Regions from separate parts of the Nocardia sp. NBC_01730 genome, predicted to be linked through region 2. Evidence: predicted binding sites of a transcription regulator. Region 2 holds the regulator's gene; the other holds the start of a gene.

Region 1 (11,670 bases), 300 kb from region 2:
GCGGAACCGGACCGGACCCGGCCTGCTCGCGATGGCCCGGTCGATCTGCCGGATGAGTTCGACGTTTTTCACGGCGCCCCCGGTGGATGTGCGCCAGCCGTTGAGCCGCCAGCCCGACACCCACTCCGAGGCGCACTTGATCGCGTACAGCGAATCGCTTTCGATGAAAAGGGGTTCGGACCCGGAATGGGCGGCGATCGCCTCCAGCACCGCGCGCAACTCCGCGACCTGGTTGGTTCCGGACGCGGCTCCTCCACTCGCCGAGGAGCCCTGGTGATTGACCCAAGCCCAGCCGATGGCGCCGCCGGGATTGCGGAGGCAGGATCCGTCGGTGCTCACGATGATCATAGGTGGCACCCTACGCAATCCGACCGACAAGATCGGTAACGTGGAATTCCTCTATCTCCCTTCGCAATTGGGTCTCCGTGCGGCGGAGTGCCGACTTCGCGGCGGAATCCACCGGACCGACGCACAGGCGCCCGGCGAATCCGCGCGGTGGACTGTACTCCGTCTCCGACGTCAGCGCCGACCGCCCGTAGCCGAGTGGGTCGAAGCGCAGCGTCAACGTCCAGGTCAAACGCCCACGGAGCGTATACCCGATCACCGCGTTGCGGCGGTATTCGGTGATCTCGCATGTCACGGTCTGTCGCCAGAGCCCGAGACGAACGGCGGCTGCGAAGGTTGCGCCGAGGCCGCGGTCGAGTTCGCCGGTCGGCTCGAAGCTCACGATGCCGAACATCCAATTCGGTACGAAGAGATGGTTGTCCGTGTAGGTGAACGCCACTTCTACCGGGGCTCCGACGTCACTCGCGTACTTGATGTGGCCCATAGGCCCTCCCTGTCCCACGACTGGCGTTAAAAGTACTACAGCTCTCCTCTTTATTCGAGAGGTCACCGGAATCTGGTGCGACGTATTTCCAGATCAGGACTGGACGGTCGCTCGGGAGTCTGGGTGGGTGCGGCCGCCTCAGGGCTGGTTGACGATGTGCTCCGCGATCGGGTTACACCGAGACGGCGTGCTCGGCGCCGGGTGGGAGCGCAACCGTGGTCTCGACGGTGGCGGGCTCGGGACCCATGCGCGCGGGGCGTGTCGTCTCCGAGGTCGCCGCGGGCTCAGGGCAATGGCTAAGGCGCAGGTTGTGCTCGCCGAGCGTCGGGTCGGAGAACGCCAACCGCACCTCGCCGCTCTGGATGTCGAGATCGGTGCGCACCGTGGTCACGGCCGACGGTTCGGCGCCGAGCGGTCCTGGCACCGGCGTCGGCAGGTGGTCGGTGAGCAGAGCGAACGCGTTGGTGTCCACCGTGACCGAGAGGGTGTTCGTCTCGGCCTCGGCGAACTGCGCCTCGACAAAGGCGTTGCCCAGCCTGACCTTGCCGCCTCGGTTCGTCGGCATGCGTTGGGTCGAATCGCTGTGTGGTTCCGTGAGTGTCGGTTCGGCTGCCAGCTGTCGCGTGTACGCCGCGGGCAGCGCGAAGCTGCGGCCGGTCAGCATCGGATCGGAGCCGATCGGGCCGCCGCGGTGGGTATGTTTCGGCCCGGACGGAGCGACCGGTCCGGCGAGCTCCCTGCCGGAGCGCTGCGCATCGGCCATCTGGTGCACGATGTACGCACCCGCGACGACGGTCAGGCTGAGGCTGGTGGCGCCGGCGAGCACGATGGCGGTGTGCCGTGCAAGCTGGGCAGGTCTGTGTGCTGTCATGATGCGTCCTTTGTCTCCGTTGCTGCTCCTCAACAGAACGACCCGCATCATCGGAAGTCGTACGTTTGTCCAGGTTACCGGGGTTGCTGGTGGCCACGCCGCGTGGGAGAGACCAGGATCACAATGTGCGGCCAGAGCTGCCGCACCCGGACGGTCGAGCACCGAATGTGAGGGCCTTTTGATGTTTCTGTCGGCACACGAGTGGGTAAACAATCGCGTAGCTGGCGAGCGTCATTCTCGACTGCCACATTGAGACACCCGGCCAACGGCGTCCGGCCGTCGACACGAACGGCGCACTTAAGTGTGGCGCTCGCCCGCTCCCGGATCTTCGGACCGGGTCGGGTGTCAGCGGGTCAGGCGAACTGGCCCGCTGTCCTGCCTTTTCCCGTCGGACCCGCGAAAGCCTGTGCGATAGTGAGCCATTCGGCGGCGTCCTCTCCATGCACCTCGATCGCGAGGTCGTCCGGATGGCGGCGCTGCGTCACCAGTAGGCAGAAGTCCACTGCGGGTCCCACTACTCGCTGAATGGCGTCCACGGGACCCCAAGACCAGATCGCGCCATCGGGCGCCGTCAGCTCAACCAGGAATTCCACTCTGGGCGGGATCTTTTCGCGCACTGTGTACGCGAAGTTCCTGGTCCGCACGCCGATGTGCGCCACGGCGCGCAGGCGCGTGGTGGGAGTCCTGGCGACTCCGAGGGCATCGGCCACGTCCTGCCCGTGCGCCCAAGTCTCCATGATGCGGGCGGTGATCATCGAAGCCGCGCTCAGCGGCGGACCGAACCAGGGCAGCTTGACGCCCGCGGGTACCGCGCGCAACGCATCGGTGAAGGTCGTGCGTCCGTGCCGCCACCGGTCGAGTAGTTCGGCGGGCGGTGCGGCCGCGGCTTCCTCGGCCGCTTCGTCGACGAAGGTGAGTGCACGCGGCCCGGCGTCGGCTACCAGCTTCTGGAAGCCGCCGCTGTCCGCGATGGCGATGGTCGCGAGCTCGTCGGTCCAGGCCAGATGGCCGATCTGGTGCGCGATGGTCCAGCCGGACGCCGGCGTCGGCCGCGCCCAGTCCGCCGGCGCCAACGGGGCGACGAGTCGGTCCAGATCCGCGCATTCGGCGGCGAAATCGCCGAGTAGTGCTTCGAGGTCAGCCATCCATTCCCCTGCCGATCGAGGCACACCGCCTCGGGGTGCCGCCGCGGTCCAGCTTCGCAGCGGGCCGAGAAAGATGCAAGCGTGCGTGCTTGTATTTTCCCCCACTCTGGGGCCGAGCGGTGCTCGGCCCGGCTATCAGCCGAAAACGACCAGGTGCGCGGTGCCGACGACCAAGCAGAGGGCCGCGCCGTGTAGGTAGAGCAGCCAGGTGTCCTGCTCGACCGGCGCGGGAAGTAGGGATAGAGCACGTGCAGGCCGGGAACTCGGACGCCGCGGAACCGCACCGGCCAGAACAGCATCAGCACGCCGGTCCAGTTGGTCAGCCAGCCCGCCAGCGCACTGAAGATCGGGAAAGTGATCAGGTCGACGACGAACTTCGACCGCCGGGTCAACTCCGACGGGCGGCACGGCGCCCGACAGCTTGCACGGCGGGAAAATAGCGGGCGAAGCCTCGCATCAGCTCGAGGGCCGCATCGACGGATCGGCCGTCCGTGACCTCGTCGATTGTCCGATACAGCCGTTCTTCGATCTCGGCGACTTCGGACGACAGTCGATCTCCCTCCGCTGTGAGTGTGAGCGTGATCCGGCGGCGATCGTCGAGCGCGGCTTCCCTCTTGATCAGGCCCATAGTGACCAGTCGATCGACAAGCCTGCTCGGGCTACCGCCGGTCTCGCAGACCAGCAGTTCGCCGAGCCCGGCGAGGGCCAGTGGTTGGTGATCGGTCAGCACCCGGAGAACTTCGGCCTGTGAAGGGGTCAAACCCAACGGCCGCAGATCCGCGGAGAGTATCCGATTTCCCTCGCGCTGAATGGCCAAGACGAGATAGCGCAGTTCCTCAGCTCGCCGCACGCGATCCTCCTCCTTTAAATGTTGTGTAATCAGATCACACAACATTTATCCGCGTGGCCAAGCCGACCAACGGCCACGCGAACCCACGGTTTTCGCTCGAAGCGAACGAGCTGAGCAGGGCGGAACAAACGTGGGAACACCGGGGTTGAGTAGGCATCGCTCAACTTTTGGAAGGGTCGAACACGTGACTACACCACAGAACCTACCGGTGCTGTTCTTGACCGATCCGATCGTGCTGCCGGGCATGGTCGTGCCCATCGAACTGGACGAATCCGCGCAGGCCGCGATCGACGCCGCACGCGCCGCCAAGACCGAGGCCGTGCTGCTCGCGCCGCGGCTGACCGAGGGCTACGCCGCCTACGGTGTGGTCGCCACCATCGAACAGGTCGGCCGGATGCGCGGTGGAGCACCGGCGGCCGTGCTGAAAGCCGAACGGCGCGCCAAGATCGGACACGGGGTCACCGGACCCGGCGCCGCGCTGTGGGTCGAGGCCGAGCCGGTCGAGACTCCCGCACCGGATGGCCGGACCAAGGAACTGGCCGCCGAGTACAAGAAGCTGGTCGTCTCGGTGCTGCAGCGCCGCGAAGCCTGGCAGATCATCGACACGGTCAATCAGCTGAGCGACCCGTCGGCGATCGCCGACACCGCCGGTTACGCGCCGTACCTGACCGCCGAGCAGAAGCGGGAACTGCTCGAAACCCCCGACGTGGCCACGCGGCTCACCACCCTGATCGAGTGGACCAAGGAGTACATCGCCGAGGCCGAGATCACCGAGAAGATCAGCGAAGACGTCCGCGAGGGCATGGAGAAGAGCCAGCGCGAGTTCCTGCTGCGCCAGCAGCTCAACGCCATTCGCAAGGAACTCGGCGAGGACGAGCCCGACGGCGCCGACGACTACCGCACCCGCGTGGAGCAGGCCGACCTCCCCGACAACGTCCGCGAGGCAGCGCTGCGCGAGGTCGGCAGGCTGGAGCGGGCCAGCGATCAGAGCCCGGAATCCGGCTGGATCCGGACCTGGCTGGACACCGTGCTGGAGCTGCCGTGGGCGGTGAAAACCACCGACAGCACCGACGTTTCGGCGGCCCGCGCGGTCCTGGACGCCGACCACCACGGCCTCGACGAGGTCAAAGACCGCATGGTCGAGTACCTGGCCGTCCGGTCCCGCCGAGCCGCCCGCGGCCTGGAAGTCGTCGGCGGACGCGGCTCCGGCGCGGTGCTGGTGCTGGTCGGCCCGCCCGGCGTCGGCAAGACCTCGCTTGGCGAGTCCGTAGCAAGGGCGCTGGGCCGCAAGTTCGTTCGCGTCGCCCTCGGCGGAGTGCGCGACGAAGCCGAGATCCGTGGTCACCGGCGCACCTACGTCGGGGCTCTGCCCGGTCGGATCGTGCGCGCCATGAAGGAGGCGGGCTCGATGAACCCCGTCGTCCTGCTCGACGAGATCGACAAGGTCGGCTCCGACTTCCGCGGCGACCCGGCCGCCGCCCTGCTCGAGGTGCTGGACCCGGCGCAGAACCACACATTCCGCGACCACTACCTCGATCTGGACCTGGATCTGTCCGACGTGCTGTTCATCGCCACAGCGAACGTGATGGAGACCATCCCCGGCCCGCTGCTGGACCGGATGGAGCTGATCACCGTCGACGGCTATACCGAGGACGACAAGGTGGCCATCGCCCGCGACTTCCTGGTGCCAAGGCAGCTGGAACGCAACGCGCTGACCGCCGACGAGGTGACCATCAACGAGGAGGCGCTGCGCGAGATCGCGGCGAACTACACCAGGGAAGCCGGTGTCCGGCAGATGGAGCGGTTGATCGCGAAGGCACTGCGTAAGGCGGCGACCCGGCTGTCCGAGGGCGGAAACGTTCCCACCGGATCGGGGTACGACCCCGAACTCGGCTACGACGCGCTGGTGAAGTCCGAGGACGGAACCACTCCGGTCGGATCGGCCTACGACTCCGAACTGGGCTATGAGGGGCTGGTGAAGTCCGAGCATGGTGGCGCTTCCGCGCAATCCATGACGATCGGTCTCGGCGACCTGAAGGACTTCCTTGGTCGTCCGCGCTTCACCTCCGATTCGGTGGAACGCACCGCCGTTCCGGGTGTGGCGACCGGTCTCGCCGTGACCGGCGCGGGCGGCGACGTCCTCTACATCGAGGCCAACGCCGCCGAGGGCGAGCGCTCGCTGATCCTCACCGGCCAGCTCGGCGACGTCATGAAGGAATCCGCGCAGATCGCGCTGACCTACGTGCGCTCGCACCTGGAGGAGATCGGCATCGAGCCGTCGGTACTGGATCGCAATATCCACATCCATTTCCCGGCGGGTGCGGTGCCCAAGGACGGGCCGTCCGCGGGCGTCACCATGGTCACCGCTCTGGTATCGCTGGCGCTGGATCGTCAGGTGCGCTCGGATGTCGGCATGACCGGCGAGGTCACGCTGAATGGGCGGGTGCTGCCGATCGGCGGCGTGAAGCAGAAGCTGCTCGCCGCCCAGCGGGCAGGGCTGAAGACGGTGTTCATCCCGGCACGCAACGAGCCGGACCTGGACGACGTCCCCGCGGAAGTGCTTGCCGCACTGGATGTCCGCCCCGTCGCCGACGTGGCCGACATCCTGGCCTACGCCATCGAGCCGGTCGCCGAACCGGCCGTGGAACGCCCGGCGTTCGCGGCCAGCGCCTGACAAACGCCGAACCGAGCCGGGCACGGAATCTTTCCGTGCCCGGCTCATTCGTGTGTGCCGAGTGCGCGACAACTCTCTGCTGTCATCCCAAGTGAACATCGACGCGACAACGTCGCCACGGTGCGGCGGATCCTTGACCTGTTGCCGGCGCGAATCGGCGTGGTGCGGTCTGCCTCGGCGTGCTTGTCCGCCTTGTAGCGCTGACGCCGCGCGCCGCGTCGAGGGCAGACGCTCGGCTGACACCGGGGATAGGGAAATGGTGGTTCGGTAGTCGACCGCAGCCGCCATATCACTGTTGCCGAGGTCGTTCAGGTCGCGCGCAATCGGCGCGCAAGGCCGGTGCAAGTGCCGCCGCGCAGTCTGGCGACATGACCACTGTGCACCATGTACCTGTTCTGATTGTCGGCGGAGGTCTGGTCGGACTGTCCGCCGCGTTGTTTCTCGAATACCACGGTGTCCCCTATCTTCTCGTCGAGCGCCGCGAGCAAGCCTCGGTGCTGCCGCGTTCGCGCGGGGTGCACACCAGGACCGTCGAGCTGTTCCGGCAGGTCGGCCTCGAGCGCCGCGTCCAGCAGCTGGCCGCGACGGCGCTGAAGGCGGGCGCGTTCGGCGGCGCAAGCCGGGGTGCCACGCTGCGGACCGCGACGCCGCTGAATCTCGATGGCCTGTATCGGGCGCTCGCGTCCGCGGAACCCAGCCCGTCGCAGTTCTGTTTCGCGCCGCAGGTACTGCTGGAACCGCTGCTCGCCGCGGCGGCCCGGGAGCGCGGCGGCGATCTGCGTTTCGGTGCCGAGCTGGTTGCGTTCCGTGCGGATGACGAGGGCGTCACGGCAACCCTGCGTGATCACTCCGGCGAATCGATCGTGCGGGCCGACTACCTGCTCGCTGCCGACGGAGCGGGGAGCTCGATCCGCCGGGCACTGGGCATCGGCGGCTGGGATCTGCCGCCTACGCACCACTACATCAACGCGTTCGTCCACGTCGATCTCACCGAGGTGCTCGGCGGCCGCACCTTCAGCCAGTGCGAAATTCGCAACGACGACGTGCGGTGCCTGGTGTTGTCCAAGAACAACACCGACGAGTGGTCGTTCCACCTCGAATTCGACCCGACCGTCCAGACACCCGCCGACTACCCGGACGATCGGTGTGCTGCCCTGATTCGGGCCGCGATCGGCGCGCCCGACATCCCGGTCCGTGTACTTGCGAAAAGTGCTTGGGACACCGGAGTTTTCGTCGCCGACGAATACCGACGCGGTCGGGTATTCCTGGTCGGCGACGCGGCGCACCGGCACGCGCCATGGGGCGGCTACGGCGCGAACACCGGAATCGCCGATGTCCACAACCTGGTGTGGAAACTGGCGGCGGTGCTGTCAGGTGTCGCAGGGGACGCACTCCTGGACAGCTACCGGGACGAGCGAAGGCCGCGTGCGCTCATCGCCGCCGAACAGGCACGTCTCGGAACCGATTTCGCGACCCGCTACGGCCTGCCGACCGCCGACAATGCCGACGAACTGGCGCGGCAAACGGATTTCGGCACCGTCATGAGCCGGTTCCGATACTGCTCGAACGCGGTCCTCGGCGGCGAATCCGCGTCGCATGTCGACACCTTGACCGGTCAGGTCGGTACTCGGTTGCCCCACCTGTGGATCGATGCGGACGTACAGGTCTCCACCCTCGACCTCGCCGGCCCAGGCTTCGCGATTCTCGTCGCGGGAGCCGCGGCGGCGTGGCATGCGGCAGCGGCGGAAGCGCAGCGTGACCACGGCTTCGAACTCACCGTGGACGCGCTGCCCGCCGAGCTGTGGTCCGCGCGCACCGGACTGCCGGAAGGGGGTGCGCTGATCGTCCGGCCGGACGGCGTCGTCGCCGCGCGTTCCGACGCCGGTCTGTCCCCTGCCTCACTCACGGCCGTGGTGCGCACGCTCACGGGCCGGACCGAGGCCGATGTCCGCGCCGCCACGTCCGCCTAGTACCGCCGCGTCGGCGTACCGCTGGGTCTGTGTTCCTGGATGAACAACAGTGCGGCGGCGAGCTCGGTCCATCCCTCGATGGAAGCATGATCAGCCCAGCAGCGCGTCTGTCGCTGTGCGGAACGGTGATCGATCCCGCCGGAATTCCGACGGCTTGTCGGACCACTGCGGTAAGAACGGCATATGGCCAGGTGGCTGTTGCACGTCGATCTCGACCAGTTCCAAGCGGCGGTGGAGTTCCGCCGCCATCCGGAACTGCGCGGACTGCCGGTCATCGTCGGCGGGCACGGCGACCCCACCGAGCCGCGCAAGGTGGTGACGTGCGCGTCCTATCCAGCGCGTGCGTTCGGTGTGCGGGCCGGGATGGCGCTGCGCAGCGCCCAGCGCAAGTGCCCGGAGGGTGTGTTTCTTCCACTGGACATGGCCGCATACGAGGAGGCATCCGACGAGGTCATGTCCCTGCTGCGGACTTTCCCGGGCCGAGTCGAGGTCTGGGGCTGGGACGAGGCGTTCCTCGCCGCCGACACCGACAACCCGGAGGGTCTCGCACGCGAGATTCGCGCCGCCATTGCCCGTTTGCACCTGACCTGCTCGATCGGCATCGGCGACAACAAGCTCACCGCCAAACTCGCCACCGGCTTCGCCAAGTCGTCGGGCAAGTCGTCGGCCGAACCGGCCACGGGCGCCGGTGCAGCCGCGGGCGTCTTCCGGCTGACCGCCGGAAACTGGGCTGAGGTGATGGCCCACCGCCCGACGAACGCACTGTGGGGCATCGGCAATCGAATCGCCGCCCGCTTGGCCGACCTGGGCATCGACACTGTCGGCGATCTGATGGCAGCGGACCGGCATCGCCTCGCCGCCGAGTTCGGGCCCAACACCGGCCCGCATCTCTGGGTGCTCGGCCACGGCAAGGGGGACACCGATGTCACCACTGAGTCGCGAGTTCCCGTGGGCCGCAGTAAATCCGAGACATTCCCGCACGATCTCACCGATCCCGGCGAGATCCGTGCCCAAGTGGCGCGGCTGGCCACCGAGGTCGCCGAGGAGATGGCCGCCGCGGGCCGGGTCGGTACCCGCGTGTCCGTGACGGTGCGCACCAACTCCTTCTACACCCGCAGCAAGCAGGAGAAACTGCCCGAACCGACCATCGACGTCGCGCGGATCGCCGAGTCCGCGCTGCACATCATCGATCGGTTCGAGCTCGACCGCCCGGTTCGACTGCTCGGCGTCCGGCTCGAACTCCTCCCGGAGTAGTCGTGGCGCCCCCGGCACCGGGCTCCGCGCTCGTATGCTCGTCGGCATGGAGTTCTGGGCGATGGTGGCACACGAATCGGACAGCGGGATCGTCCTGACCCGGCAGCAGGTCGACGAGGAGTTCCTCGGGCCGGGCGAAGTGACGATCAAAGTGCACTACTCGAGCGCGAACTACAAGGACAGCCTGGCGATCACCAAGGGTGGCGGCGTGGTCCGCAACTACCCGATCGTGCCCGGCATCGACTTCACCGGTGAGGTGGTCTCGTCCTCCGACGACGACTTCGCGCCCGGCGACCTGGTGGTCGCGCACGGGTACGACATCGGTGTCGCCCACAACGGCGGTTTCGCCGAATACGCCAGGGTGCCTGCCGACTGGGTGGTCAAGCTGGAGGGGCTGAGCCCGCGGGATGCCGCCGCGCTGGGCACCGCGGGCTTTACCGCGGCGCTGAGCGTGCAGTCCCTGCTCGACCGTGGCCTCACCCCGGACGACGGCGCGGTGCTGGTGACCGGTGCGACCGGTGGCGTGGGCAGCGTGAGCGTGGACATTCTCTCCGGCCTCGGGTTCGAGGTCATCGCCTCCACCGGCAAAATCGGCGCGGGCGGGCTGCTCAGCGAGATCGGCGCCAACGAGCTGATCGGCCGCCTGCCGGAGGACCCGAGCGCCAAGCCGCGGCCGCTGACCAAGGCGCGCTGGGCCGCGGCGGTCGACAGCGTCGGCGGCACCTCGCTCGCTTACGTCCTCAGCGCCATCGGCTACGGCGGCGCGGTCGCGGTCAGCGGGCTCACCGGCGGGTCCGACCTGCCCACGACGGTGATGCCGTTCATCCTGCGCGGGGTCTCGCTGCTCGGCATCGATTCGGTCAACATCCCGATCGAGAAGCGCCGTGAACTGTGGTCCCGGCTCGGCAACGAGCTGCGCCCGCAGCATCTGTCGACCCTGGAGAACTACGCGCCGATCACCGAGGCGGAGCGGGTGCTGCACTCGATCAAGAACGGAACCCACTCGGGTCGAACGGTGCTCGGCGTCGCAGGCGAATTCTGATCGTCCACCGACCTGCCAGGAAGCCCGGCTCGATTCGGTCGAGCCGGGCTTCGTGGCAGGCTACTCGGCCCGCACCCCCACCGCGGCGGTCTCGCCGACCTGCTCGACGGGCGCGGACCTGGTGTTGCGCATGAGGAACATGGCGACGATCGCGGCGGCCAGGATGCCGACCCCACCCGCGAGGAAGCTGGTCGACATGGCGGAGGTGAAGGCATCGCGGGCGGTGGTGACGAGTTCGGTGTTCCCGGTCCTGGCGGCGAGGGCGAGAGCGTCCGTGATCGAGTGCTTGGCGAGTTCCGGCGTCGACTCGGGCATGCTGCTGGTGAAGGTGCTCGACAGGATGCTCCCCAGGACGGCGATGCCGAGCGCGGCGCCCGCCTGCTGAATGGTGTCGTTCAGCGCGGACCCGACACCGGCCTGCTCTTGCGGCACCGCACTCATCAGCGCGGCGATGGCCGCGGGCTGCGCGAGACCGGCACCCGCGCCGAGCACCACCAGCGCGACGGCCGGCATTCCGAAGCCGCTGTCGGCGGACATGCCGGCCAACAGGCCGAGTCCGACCGCTGAGATCAGCATGCCGGTGACGGCCAGCGTCCGGTTGCCGACCTTGCTGCCGAGCCCCGCGCCAAGCCCGTTGAACACGATGGACGCGACCATCATCGGGATGAACGCCAGGCCCGCCTCGGTCGGCGAGTAGCCGAGTACGAATTGCAGGTACTGGGTCAGCACCAGCAGCAGACCGCCGTTGGCCACCTGGACCAGGGTCAGCGACAGGCTGCCGCCGCTGAAATCGCGGTTGCGGAACAGGCTCAGCGGAACCATCGGGTTGGCCACCCGCTTCTCCCGGATCACGAAGGCGGTCAGTGCTACGACGGCGGTGGCGAGCGTGATCAGGGTGCTTGCATGATCGAAACCGCCCTTGGGGAATTCGATGATGGTCCACACCAGTGCGGTCATGCCGACCATGGACAGGACGGCGCCGGGCAGGTCGGGTGCGGTCCGCGGCCCCCTGGACTCCGGCATCAACACGAGCGC
Region 2 (11,670 bases):
CGGCAGATCCAGATCGCCGGATCGGCGCGGATGATCGCGGACACCCAGCGCGCGCTGATCGCGGTCGGTACGCCGGAGCAGATCATCAGCTGCGACCCTGTGTGAGTGAAGGAGGCCCCGTTGGGGGACCCGGGCATGCTCGGTAACGGTGCGCATCAGGCGCCCGAATGGACCTCGACCGTCGTCGGCCATCATCGGCTGCGCCACGACCTCGCGGTGATCCGCTTGATCGGCGAGTTCGTGCCGTTCGCCGCGGGCCAGTCCGTCGAGGTGCAGGTGCCGCAGCAGTCCGGCGTCCGGCGCAGGCTCTCGCCCGCATTGCCGCCTTCGCTGGACGGCAAGCTGGAGTTCCACGTACGCACCGTGCCGGGCGGGTGGTGCAGCGGCGCGATCGTGGCCGACACCAAGCCGGGCGACGAGTGGCGGATCGGCGCTCCGCTCGGCGCGTTCGCGGTCGACCCGGACGGCGACGAGGTGGTGATGATCGCGGGCGGCACGGGATTGGCGCCGATGCGCGCGCAGATCCTCGACCTGGCCCGCAGGCCGGACCCGCCGCCCACCTACCTGTTCATCGGTGGACGGTCGCCACGCGACCTCTACGCCGCGGACATGCTGTTCCTGCTGGCCGGTGAATTGCCCTGGCTCACCGTGATTCCCGTGGTGGAGAGTCCGGAGGACCCAGGCTGGGTGGACGAGTGGTACGAGCAGTCCCGCGTCGACATCGGCTTCCCACCGGACGACCTGCTCTACGGCACGATCGCGGACGTGGTCGGGTCGCACGGCGCGTTCCTGCACCATCAGGTGCTGGTCTGCGGCTCTCCCGCCATGGTCCAGACCACCCTCGACCGACTGCTCGAAACCGGAACTCCCGCTGAGCGAATCCAATTCGAGGGAAGCTCTGTTTGATTGGCAGCGCCTGCGGCGCTGCGTGTTCACTGTGTTTTGGCCGTGCGGGCGCGGCGTGTTCGCGGCCCGAAAGCCTCGCGCCTCCAAGGGCAGCCGTCCGGCTGATTCAGGCAGGAACCTTCGACACAGCCCCGGGCCGGACGCACCAAACTCGCACGGATTGAAACCCGAACGTCAGACCAACACGCAACCACGCACAGCGCGAGTCTTACGAGCGCGTTCGCGCGGCCAAAAACACAGCTCAGAACAGCGGGTCGTGGCGAATGTTCTTCGCGAGCGTTCCTGCCGCCATCAGACGAAACTTCGTAGTCTGCACCATCGACGGCGAACCGGCGATCTGCACGTCCCGGTCGGCCCAGGCTCCGAAGCTCGCGACAACCTTCCCGATCTGGCCGGTGATTCGCGGTTCGAGGACGGGCATCGGCGCGTGCGGCCCCTCGGGTTCGACATGCCACCAAGGGTTTTCGTCGTGTTCGGTGACGGGCGTGACGGTGAGCCAGCGGTTGGCCACCGCCAGGTCGCTCAGCGTCTCCAGGTCGTAGAGGTCGCACGGGTTGTGACCGCCTACGAACAGGTGAACCTTCGGGTTGGCGCGCCGCTGCGCCATCGCCATGAGCTGTGCGCGTAGCGGCGCGATGCCGGTGCCGCAGCCGATCATCAGCATCTTGCGCTTGATGTTGCGCGGGACGCCGAGGCCACCGAGCGGCGAGCCGAGTAGCCACTGGTCGCCGACGGCGGTCTGACCGACGATGGCCGAACTGACCCAGCCACCGAGCACGCCGCGCACGTGGAATTCGATCTCGCCGTCGGTGTCGGCGGGCACGGCGGGCGAGAGATAGCGCCACATGCGCGGCCGCGACGGAATCTGCACGCTCACGTATTGGCCTGCGGCGTATTCCATGGGCTGGTCCAGTTGCAGCCGGACGATGGTCAGGTCGCGTAGCACCTCGCGGCGCTCGATCACGGTGCCGGTCCAGACGTGCGGGGTGGTCTCCTTCTCCGCCGCGCCGATCATGGTGTCGGCGATGATCTTCAGGCCTTCGTCCCACGCCCGGTCGACCTCGTCGGTCCACATCTCGGTGCCCGCGAATACTTGCACGGCGGTCTTCAGCGAGGTGGCCACCGCGAGGTAGTGCTCGGCTTGTACGCCGTATTTGCGGTGGTCTCTGCCCAATTGGGCGAGGAAGGGGAGCAGCTTGTTCGGCTCCTCCAGCCGGTCAAGGGCGTAGACGATCGCCTTGAGGAGGCGATCGCGCTGTGCGTCCATGGCGGCCGGAAAGAAATCGCGGACCTGCGGGTAGTCCGTGAACAAGATCGCGTAAAACGATCTCGCCAGTTTCTCCGACCCCCCCTCCTCCGCAGCAACCGCCTTGAAAGTTGTTCTAATCAAAGCGACAGTGCGTGAATCCATTTGTTTCACAACCCCATTTCGCACTCGAACAAAATCCGTGCCGACGAGTGCGGTGCTGCGGGACACTCGACAGCAGTCGATGGTAACGAAGTGTAGGCGAGGTTCGCCAGCAACGGAGTCATCCGCTCGAATATCTCGCATGCAATTCCGCCGAAACGAGGATAGGAAACAAGACACGCCAGAGAAACCGACTGGAAGACGGTTGATCTGGCGAGAAATCAGTCGCGTACTCACCGAATCAGCAAGGCAGGCTTGGAAAATTCATTCCGATCGGTCTGTTGTAAGCGATTTCGGGGCAACATGCGCGGTGGGTGAGCGAAGTTCAGAACGAGCAAACGACACGGACGCCGCCGACCGATCAATGGCCGAGTCGGCCGGTTGGCTCGACATCGAAATGGCTTGACTCGAACGACTCCCGCGGAACATGTTCTGGTTTACTGTCGGCTAACGCTGAAGCGAGCACCGGCGTCCGGAAACGACAGAGCCCCCGGCCATGAATCGCGGTTCGCGACTCGTGGCTGGGGGCCCGACGGTATGCCGCTGTCGTCAGCGCCGGTTGCGCGGCTTCCAGACGACCAACGCCGTGCTGCGTTGCGGCGGCGAGAGATCCGGGCGGTAGCCTGCCCGCAGCCGCTCCAGCTCGGCCGACAGTTCAGCGACGTGCTGGCGCAGTTCCTCCACCTGATTGGTCAGTTCGATGATGCGTTTGATGCCCGCCAGGTTGACGCCCTCGTCCTGGGACAGCCGCTGCACCTCGCGCAGCAGCTCCACGTCCCGCGCCGAGTAGCGGCGTCCACCGCCCGAAGTGCGTTGCGGCGTCACCAGTCCCAGCCGGTCATACGTGCGCAGTGTCTGCGCGTGCATGCCCGCGAGCTGAGCCGCCACCGAGATCATGAAGAACTCGGCACGCGAACCAGCGGACGCCTTCTTCGGATCTGACGACATCACGCACCTGCCCATCCCGCACGTGGATCGAATCCGCTGGCCTTCTCCGCCTCCTGGTAGCGCTTCAGCGCGTCGATGGCATCGCTGTCCAGCTTCTGCGGCACTGCGACCTTGACGGTGACCAAGAGGTCACCTGCGCCGCCGCCACGCTTGGGCACGCCACGACCACGCACCCGCAGGATGCGACCGTCGACAGTACCCGGAGGCACCTTCACGCCGACCCTGCCCTCCAGTGTGGGCACGGAAACTGTTGTCCCCAATACCAATTCACTGTAACTGACCGGAAGAACCAGGGTCAGGTCGTCGCCGTTGCGGCCGAAGACCTTGTCCTGGCTGACGTGCACGGTGACATACAGATCACCCGACGGCGCACCGCGTAGTCCCGCCTCACCTTGGCCGGCCAACCGGATCCGCTGCCCGTCGCTGACTCCCGGGGGAATCCGCACCGTAATGGTGCGTGTACGGTTCTGGATCCCGTTGCCGCGGCAGTCGGCGCAGGGGTCGTCGATGATCGAGCCGGTCCCGCGGCAATCGTCGCACGGCTCGCTGAAGCCGAACGCACCCTGGTTGCGGCTGACAACGCCGGTTCCGTTGCAGATGGGGCAGACCCGTGGACTTGTCCCCGGCTTGGCGCCGCTGCCGTGGCAGGTAGTGCACGGCGACGGGCTCGTCATCCGCAGCGGAACCGTGACGCCCTGTGCCGCTTCGCGGAAACCGAGCGTCGTCTCGGTCTCCACGTCGGCGCCGCGCCGCGGGCGGCTCGCGGTCCGCGTGCCGCCCCGGTTGAACAGACCACCGAACAGGTCGCCGAGTCCTCCGTCGCTCGCGTTCGCGCCGCCGAAGATGTCCCCGATGTTGAATTCCTGCGAGAAGCCCCCGCCGGCACCGGGATTGAACCCACCGCGACCGTAACCACCGCCCGCGAAGAGCTTGCGGGTGTCGTCGTACTCCTTGCGCTTGGCCGGATCCGACAGCACGGCATGCGCCTCGCTGACGGTCTTGAACCGCTCCTCGGCCTTGGTGTCGCCGGGATTGGCGTCCGGGTGCAAGTCGCGCGCGAGTTTGCGGTACGCCTTCTTGATCTCATCCTGCGAGGCGGCGGAGGAAACACCCAGCTCCTTGTAGAAGTCCTTTTCGATCCACTCCCGTTGGCTCACCGAGCATCTCCTCCTCTCGCGTTCTTATCGGTCGTTCGTGTCGGCATCAACGTCCGATGCCTCTTCCGTCGGCCGATCGGCGGTCTCCGCCAGATCGGCTACGCCATCGGTTACCCCGACGAGCGCATGCCGAAGCACCCTATCGCCGAACCGATAGCCCTTGCGCATAACTATGCCGATCACCGGGTCGTGTCCGGAGCCCTCGTGCTGCACGGCCTCGTGCAGGGTCGGGTCGAAAGGCTCACCCTCCGAACCGAACTCCTCGAGGCCCTGCTTCTGCAGCGCGGCCACCAGCTTGTCGGCCACCGACCTCAGCGGCCCGGACTCCAGGTCCCCGTGCGCCCGCGCCCGGTCGAGATCGTCGAGCACGCCGAGCAGTTCGGTGACCACCGACGCCTTGGCGGCGTCGACGGCAGCCTTGCGGTCGCGCTCGACGCGGCGCCGGTAGTTGGCATACTCCGCGGTCAGCCGCTGCAGATCGGCGGTGCGCTCGGCGAGCTCGCCGCCGATGGTGTCGGCGAGCGTCTCGGTCTGCTGCGCACCGTTGCCCGCGGGCGGGGCGGGCTCGGCCGCGGCGCCGTTGTCCGCGGCCTGCTCCCTGATCTCACCGGTCTCCGGGTCGATCTTCCGGTTGTCGACGAAGGTGATCGGCTCCTGTTCGGAGTTGCCCTGTGTCACTTCTTCTCCGTGTCGACCGGCTCGTCCACGACCTCGGCGTCCACGACCTGGTCGTCGTCCGCGGAACTCGACGCACCGTTGCCGGACGCGGCGGCGTCCGCGGCGGACGCCTCGTAGATCGCCTGACCGAGCGCCTGCGACTCGGTCGCCAGCTTCTCGACGGCCGCCTTGACCGCGGCGATGTCGGTGCCCTTCAGCGCCTCGCTCGCCTCCGCGATGGCCGCCTCGACCTTGGACTTGACGTCCGCGGGGACCTTGTCCTCGTTGTCCTTGATGAACTTCTCGGTCTGGTGTACCAGCGACTCGGCCTGGTTGCGGGTCTCGGCCTCCTCGCGGCGGGCCTTGTCCTCGGCGGCGTGCGCCTCGGCGTCCTTGACCATCCGGTCGATCTCCTCCTTGGACAGACCGGAGCCGTCCTGGATCTTGATCCTGTTCTCCTTGCCGGTGCCCTTGTCCTTCGCGGTCACGTGCACGATGCCGTTGGCGTCGATGTCGAAGGTGACCTCGATCTGCGGCACGCCGCGCGGGGCCGGCGGGATGCCGGTCAGCTCGAAGGAGCCGAGCAGCTTGTTGTGCGAGGCGATCTCGCGCTCACCCTGGAACACCTGGATCTGCACCGACGGCTGGTTGTCGTCGGCCGTGGTGAAGGTCTCCGAACGCTTGGTTGGAATGGTGGTGTTGCGCTCGATGAGCTTGGTCATCACGCCGCCCTTGGTCTCGATACCCAGCGACAGCGGGGTCACATCGAGCAGCAGGACGTCCTTGACCTCACCCTTGAGCACACCGGCCTGCAGGACGGCGCCGACGGCGACGACCTCGTCCGGGTTCACGCCCTTGTTGGGCTCCTTGCCGCCGGTCAGTTCCTTGACCAGATCGGAAACGGCGGGCATCCGGGTGGAACCACCGACGAGCACGACGTGGTCGATGTCGGACACCTTGATGCCCGCGTCCTTGATCACGGACTGGAACGGCGCACGGGTGCGGTCGAGCAGGTCCGAGGTGATCTTCTGGAACTCGGCGCGGGTCAGCTGCTCGTCGAGGAACAGGGGGTTCTTGTCCGCGTCGACGGTGATGTAGGGCAGGTTGATCGAGGTGCTCTGCGAGGAGCTCAGCTCGATCTTGGCCTTCTCGGCGGCCTCACGCAGCCGCTGCATCGCCATCTTGTCCTTGGTCAGGTCGATGCCCGAGCTGCCCTTGAACTTGTCGACCAGCCACTGCACGACCCGCTCGTCCCAGTCGTCACCACCGAGGTGGTTGTCGCCGGAGGTGGCGCGGACCTCGACCACGCCCTCGCCGATTTCCAGCAGCGAGACGTCGAAGGTGCCGCCACCGAGGTCGAAGACCAGGATGGTCTGTTCCTTGTCACCCTTGTCCAGGCCGTACGCGAGCGCGGCCGCGGTGGGCTCGTTGACGATGCGCAGCACGTTCATGCCCGCGATCTGGCCGGCTTCCTTGGTGGCCTGCCGCTGGGAGTCCTCGAAGTACGCGGGGACGGTGATGACTGCGTCGGTGATCTCCTCACCGAGGTAGGCCTCGGCGTCGCGCTTCAGCTTCATCAGCACGCGGGCGCTGATCTCCTGCGCGGTGTACTTCTTATCGTCGATGGCCACGGACCAGTCGGTGCCGATGTGCCGCTTGACCGAGCGGATGGTGCGGTCGACGTTGGTGACGGCCTGGTTCTTGGCCGGCTGGCCGACCAGTACCTCGCCGTTCTTCGCGAACGCGACGACCGACGGGGTGGTCCGCGATCCTTCCGAGTTGGCGACGACGACCGGCTCGCCGCCTTCGAGAACGGCGACGACCGAGTTCGTGGTCCCGAGGTCGATTCCGACCGCACGAGCCATGGTGATTCCTCCTAGTTGACGTACTTATTTGTAATCGGTGCCGGGCGAAGAGCCGCCCAACGGCGCCTGGTGGTGCCGCGAGACCTCGCCCCGAGCACCTCGCGGAGCACGGCCCCAGCAACACTGAGCGTGGTCGGCTCAATCCTGCACCTCTCGGACACCGGAGTCAACCTAAACTTGAGCCGTGCACACTCAACGTTGCTAATCAGCTCAACGAGCGACCGACGCGATTGATTCCCGCGATCCGAAAATCACGGCTACGCGAACGGGAGGGACTTCAGCGAGTGAGACCGGGATGGAAGCCCGGCTCGAGCCCACTGGCCGTCGCGAGCTTCAGGAGCGGGACCGTGGACGCGCCTGCGGAGCCGTCGGCGCCCCCGTTTTGTTTCGCCTTCATGCCCATTACCGCGCAGTAGGGTGGCGACCGGGCGACCGGACCAGGCGCCCGCCGTGCACCGCCGATCCGAGGAGTCGCCATGAGGGCCGCCGTCGTCACCGACACGAAGTTCGAGGTCGCCGACCTGCCGACGCCGAGCCCCGGCCGTGGTCAGGTGTTGATCAGCGTGTCACGCTGCGGCATCTGCGGTTCCGACCTGCACGCAAGGACACATGCCGACGAGATAGCGGATCTGGCCGTTGCCACCGGGTACGACCACTTCATGCGGTCGGGTCAGAGTGTGGTGCTCGGACACGAGTTCAGCGGAGCGGTAGTCGATTACGGGCCGGGCTGTCGCAGACGATGGAAGGCGGGCACCCCGGTGGTAGCCCTGCCGATCGTGCGGCACGGCAAGCAGCCGCACCTGGTCGGCCTGTCGACCGCTGCACCCGGCGGCTACGCCGAGCAGGTGGTGGTTCAGGAATCGATGACCATGCCGGTGCCGAACGGACTATCCGCCGAACACGCCGCACTCACCGAGCCGATGGCGGTCGCCTGGCACGCCGTGCGCAGAGGCAAGGTCGGGAAGGGACAGACCGCGTTCGTCATCGGCTGCGGCCCCATCGGCCTCGCGGTGATCAGCATGCTGAAGGCCGCGGGCGTACGTACCGTGGTGGCCAGCGACTTCTCGCCGCGCCGAAGGGAACTCGCGACCGCGTGCGGCGCCGACGTCGTGGTCGACCCGGCCACCGAGTCACCGTGGACGGCCGCACCGAAGAAGAGCCGGATCAACGGTGTCACCGATATCCTCGGCCTCGGCTTCGACACCATGGAACGGCTGCGGCGCGTCCCGAACCTGCCGTGGTGGTATGTCTTTCGGCTGGCGCACACGCTGAACGCGGGACCGGCCGGACCGGTGATCTTCGAATGCGTGGGCGTACCAGGGATCATCGACCAGATACTCACTGCGGCGCCGCCGCTGTCGCGGGTGGTCGTGGTCGGCGTGTGCATGCAAATCGACCGTTTCCAGCCCGCGATGGCGATCAACAAGGAAATCGAACTGCGGTTCGTGCTCGGCTACGACCCCGGCGAGTTCCGCGACACCCTACACATGCTCGCCGAGGGAAAGGTCGATCCGATGCCGCTGATCACCGGCACCGTCGGGCTGTCCGGTGTGGAGAACGCCTTCACCGCCCTCGGCAATCCGGAGCAGCACGCGAAGATCCTGGTCGATCCGAGCAGTTCCGCTGTCACGCCGGTCTGACCGGCTACCGGGGTCGCCGTCACTGCTCGGTGGCGAGTACGTCGTCGGCGATCTTCTCGTCCAGGGTCACCCGCACCAGCGCCGCGGCGAGATCCGCGGTGTGGTCGCGCGCGAGATCCGCCAGCCGATCGGGATCTCGTGTACCGGCCGCGTACCCAGGAGGTCGCGGACTCGCACCTGGTAGGTCCGCCGCCCCTGCTCAGACTCCACCCTCTGGTTGATGGAGATTCGGGGCTGGACCCTACTTGGCTGTTGTCCCTGAGTTGCCTCGCAGAGCTCCTCAACAGCGACATCATGTGGCCATGCTGTCCGCCCGCACGGGAAGCCGTCTTGTAGAAACACGACACTCCCCCTACGCAAACGAGTTCGCAGGTTGCGCGGCTCCGCTGGTGCGGAAGTTCCAGAATCCGGATTTCATGCACGGAATGATGGCCAGCGCGGCAAGTGCCCCGGCGCAGAGCATCAGCATGATCTCCGGCGTGACAGCAGTCGTCAGCAACCCAGCCAGGATCAGCCCGACCGGCGAAAGCAGCGACCCGGAACCTTGCTGCGCGGCAAAGACCTTGCCGCGATCCGCGGAGCGAAAGCCCTCTGCGATGGTGTTCGCCAACCGTGGACCGTTGACGGAATCCGAGAACGAGGAGCCGCAGGCCAGAGCTGAAGGAACCAGTGCAGGGAGATGGCATCCGATCGCAGCGTAGGACAGTGGCTTGGTGACCAGGCTCGTAGTCAGCCAGGCGCCGGGTACGGGGGGATCGATGAAGCGAGCCAAGAGATTTCCGGCGAACAGAAACAGCACCGGGAGCGACTGGATCAGTCCGATCTGGCCGGGGCTGTAGAGCTTCACGAGCGCGAGCGGGGCCGCGACCTGGCACATGGCCAGGAACAGCGACGATACGATGCTGGTCGAGATCACCGAACGAAGCCATGGCAATGTGGCCAATGTGGCGTAGATGAGTTTCCAGTTCGCGACGAGGTCGAACTCTTTCACTCGCCGGATCCGCAGCTGCCCCGGAGAGACGATCTTCTTGTCCGCTCGTCCCTCGATCTCGGGAAGTCCGACGCAGATAGCCGCGCCGACGACAAAGGTGACAGCGTCGACCACCAGAACCCAGATCGGAACCTGAGCGGCGACAAGGACACCCGCGGTGGCCGCGCCGACAGCCAATCCGGTCCGGTTGATCAGCGCATTGGAAGCCAACCCGGATCGGCGGGTGTCCTGGTCAAGGATGTCGGTCCAGTACGCGGCGAGCGCCGGACGATAGAAACCGACGCTGATCCCGTTCACCAGTGAACATGCAGCGGCGAGTAACCACCCGCTCGACGTGGGAACCAGCGTGGCTACGGCGATTCCGGCCGTCGCGGTGGCGCGGACGCAGTCGAAAAAGATCATCTGGCGGATGCGGTGGGCTCGGTCGGCTTCGACACCACCGCGGGCGAACGAATACGACATACCGAGCCCCAACGCGGCGAGCACCGCCCCGACCTGCCATCCGCTGAACGAGGAAGCCAGCACAATCGGCAACGCGACCCCGGTAGCGCCGTTGCCGAAAGCCGACGTGAAGCCGGCGACCCGCAAGCGGCCTACCGCACCGATCGCCTGCGCATGCACATCGATCACTGCTACTCCTGTTCGTTCGACCTGAGCGAATGGACGTGCTCGCTGACGACCGAGCATTGCTGCTCGATGTAGTCCTCATCGACGCCGGCGATGCTCACAGCCGACCGCGCGGCGGGACTTCGCACTACTTTGCCGACCGGACCCCACTGGTCGAACACAGTTTGGGACGTGGTGTCGATCACAAAGAACGGGACATCACCGAGCGCAAGCTGGTTGGCCTCGGATCGGATGAACCCAGCTGGCACGAAGGGGCGCTGAACCGCTACCAGCTCGTCGACCAGTGTGTCTTCGAGGTCTTGAACCGAGCTGTCGAGTGGCGCCGTCGAGACCATCGCCGACAATCGGCGATAGCTCGCGGTGGCGTCGACGATCACTCGCGATCTGAGTTCGGGTGCGTGCGAAACAATCACCTCTTCGAGAAGTGATCGGCTGGCCCGGATCCGCCTATATCCGGACCTGAGTCCCCTGAGAAAGCTGTCCAGAGAATCGTAGATCGATCCGTAGTCGCGGCTGATCGAGGTTTGCTGTCGCTGCCCGAACGCGGTGAATCGGACGGTCAACTCCGCACGCGATCGGCTCTCTTGAATGGTCGGAAAATTCCTCGACCTACCCGTGGTTCGCGAGGCCATGAACCCAGCGACTACACCGTGGGCAGCATTCGATGGATCTTGTAGAAGTAGCGTCGTGAGAATGCCTCGAATCCGCGGTGCCGGACTCGCCGTCAAGATGGTCTCGTCATCGATCAGCGCGACCGCACCGCGAGCGGTGGAGACGTTTTCATAGTGAATGTCTGTAACAGATAGGCAGTCGGCAATCGCGGCGAACTGCCCCGCTTTGTGCCAGAAATCCACATCCGACACCGCCACCCCGGCGCGATCAACAGATTCTTGGAGGTAGCCGTCGAGCAAAGGGATTTCCGGCGGAAGGTACATGCAATCCTCCATACCGACAGCCTGTAAACAGGATTGCATGAACCGGCGCTTCGAAGTTCTGCCCGGCTTGAAATAGTAGACAGCGTCAGCCAGGACGACCTGCGTCGCCGAGCGACCACCGCAGTGCGGGTCTCCAACCCCCGGAACTACGTATTCTACCTGCATACCCTCGTCTCGAACCTGAGCATGCAGGTCTATTGCCCCCTGAATGACAGCCCCGATCCGCGGCTCGACGATCCGGGACCAGACAGCACTCTTCCCGGACAACACCCGGGACGCGATGTCCGGCAGAAGGGAATCACTGTTCAACTTCGTAATTCGCTCGCCGAGTTCTGCCGACATGACCGCGACCTGCGGAATAAGATACCGCATCCAGTCACGTGCGGATCTCCGAAGATCGACATATCCCGGAGTAGGGTAGTGTTTACTCAACCATTCATCTAGTACTCCGAAAACCGTATTATCGAACTCAGAATATATGGTCGTCCCGCCGCTTCGCTCGAAGTTTTCTGCACAGAATCGCGGGTAGGGACCCG

The links. The regulator HspR, encoded in region 2, represses chaperone genes until heat shock. The targets are predictions, from matches to a motif close to ANNTGAGTNNNNNNNACTCANNT.
Region 1: the regulator HspR is predicted to act here: its motif matches at 3,839-3,861, upstream of lon (endopeptidase La).

Annotation. Positions count from the first base shown of each region.
Region 1 is NZ_CP109162.1:5,906,779-5,918,448, reverse strand. It holds gene OHB12_RS24745 (ribonuclease H family protein) at 1-348, opposite strand, end outside; gene OHB12_RS24740 (SRPBCC family protein) at 359-829, opposite strand; gene OHB12_RS24735 (hypothetical protein) at 1,002-1,700, opposite strand; gene OHB12_RS24730 (TIGR03084 family metal-binding protein) at 2,054-2,845, opposite strand; gene OHB12_RS24725 (MarR family winged helix-turn-helix transcriptional regulator) at 3,234-3,695, opposite strand; gene lon (endopeptidase La) at 3,940-6,369, shown strand; gene OHB12_RS24715 (FAD-dependent monooxygenase) at 6,738-8,339, shown strand; gene OHB12_RS24710 (DNA polymerase IV) at 8,523-9,593, shown strand; gene OHB12_RS24705 (oxidoreductase) at 9,640-10,635, shown strand; gene OHB12_RS24700 (DHA2 family efflux MFS transporter permease subunit) at 10,696-11,670, opposite strand, start outside.
Region 2 is NZ_CP109162.1:5,603,363-5,615,032, forward strand. It holds gene OHB12_RS23320 (FAD-binding oxidoreductase) at 1-105, shown strand, start outside; gene OHB12_RS23325 (FAD-binding oxidoreductase) at 136-906, shown strand; gene OHB12_RS23330 (FAD-binding oxidoreductase) at 1,148-2,317, opposite strand; gene OHB12_RS23335 (heat shock protein transcriptional repressor HspR) at 2,864-3,262, opposite strand; gene dnaJ (molecular chaperone DnaJ) at 3,262-4,419, opposite strand; gene grpE (nucleotide exchange factor GrpE) at 4,444-5,097, opposite strand; gene dnaK (molecular chaperone DnaK) at 5,094-6,941, opposite strand; gene OHB12_RS23355 (zinc-binding dehydrogenase) at 7,418-8,581, shown strand; gene OHB12_RS23360 (MFS transporter) at 8,934-10,202, opposite strand; gene OHB12_RS23365 (DUF4135 domain-containing protein) at 10,205-11,476, opposite strand.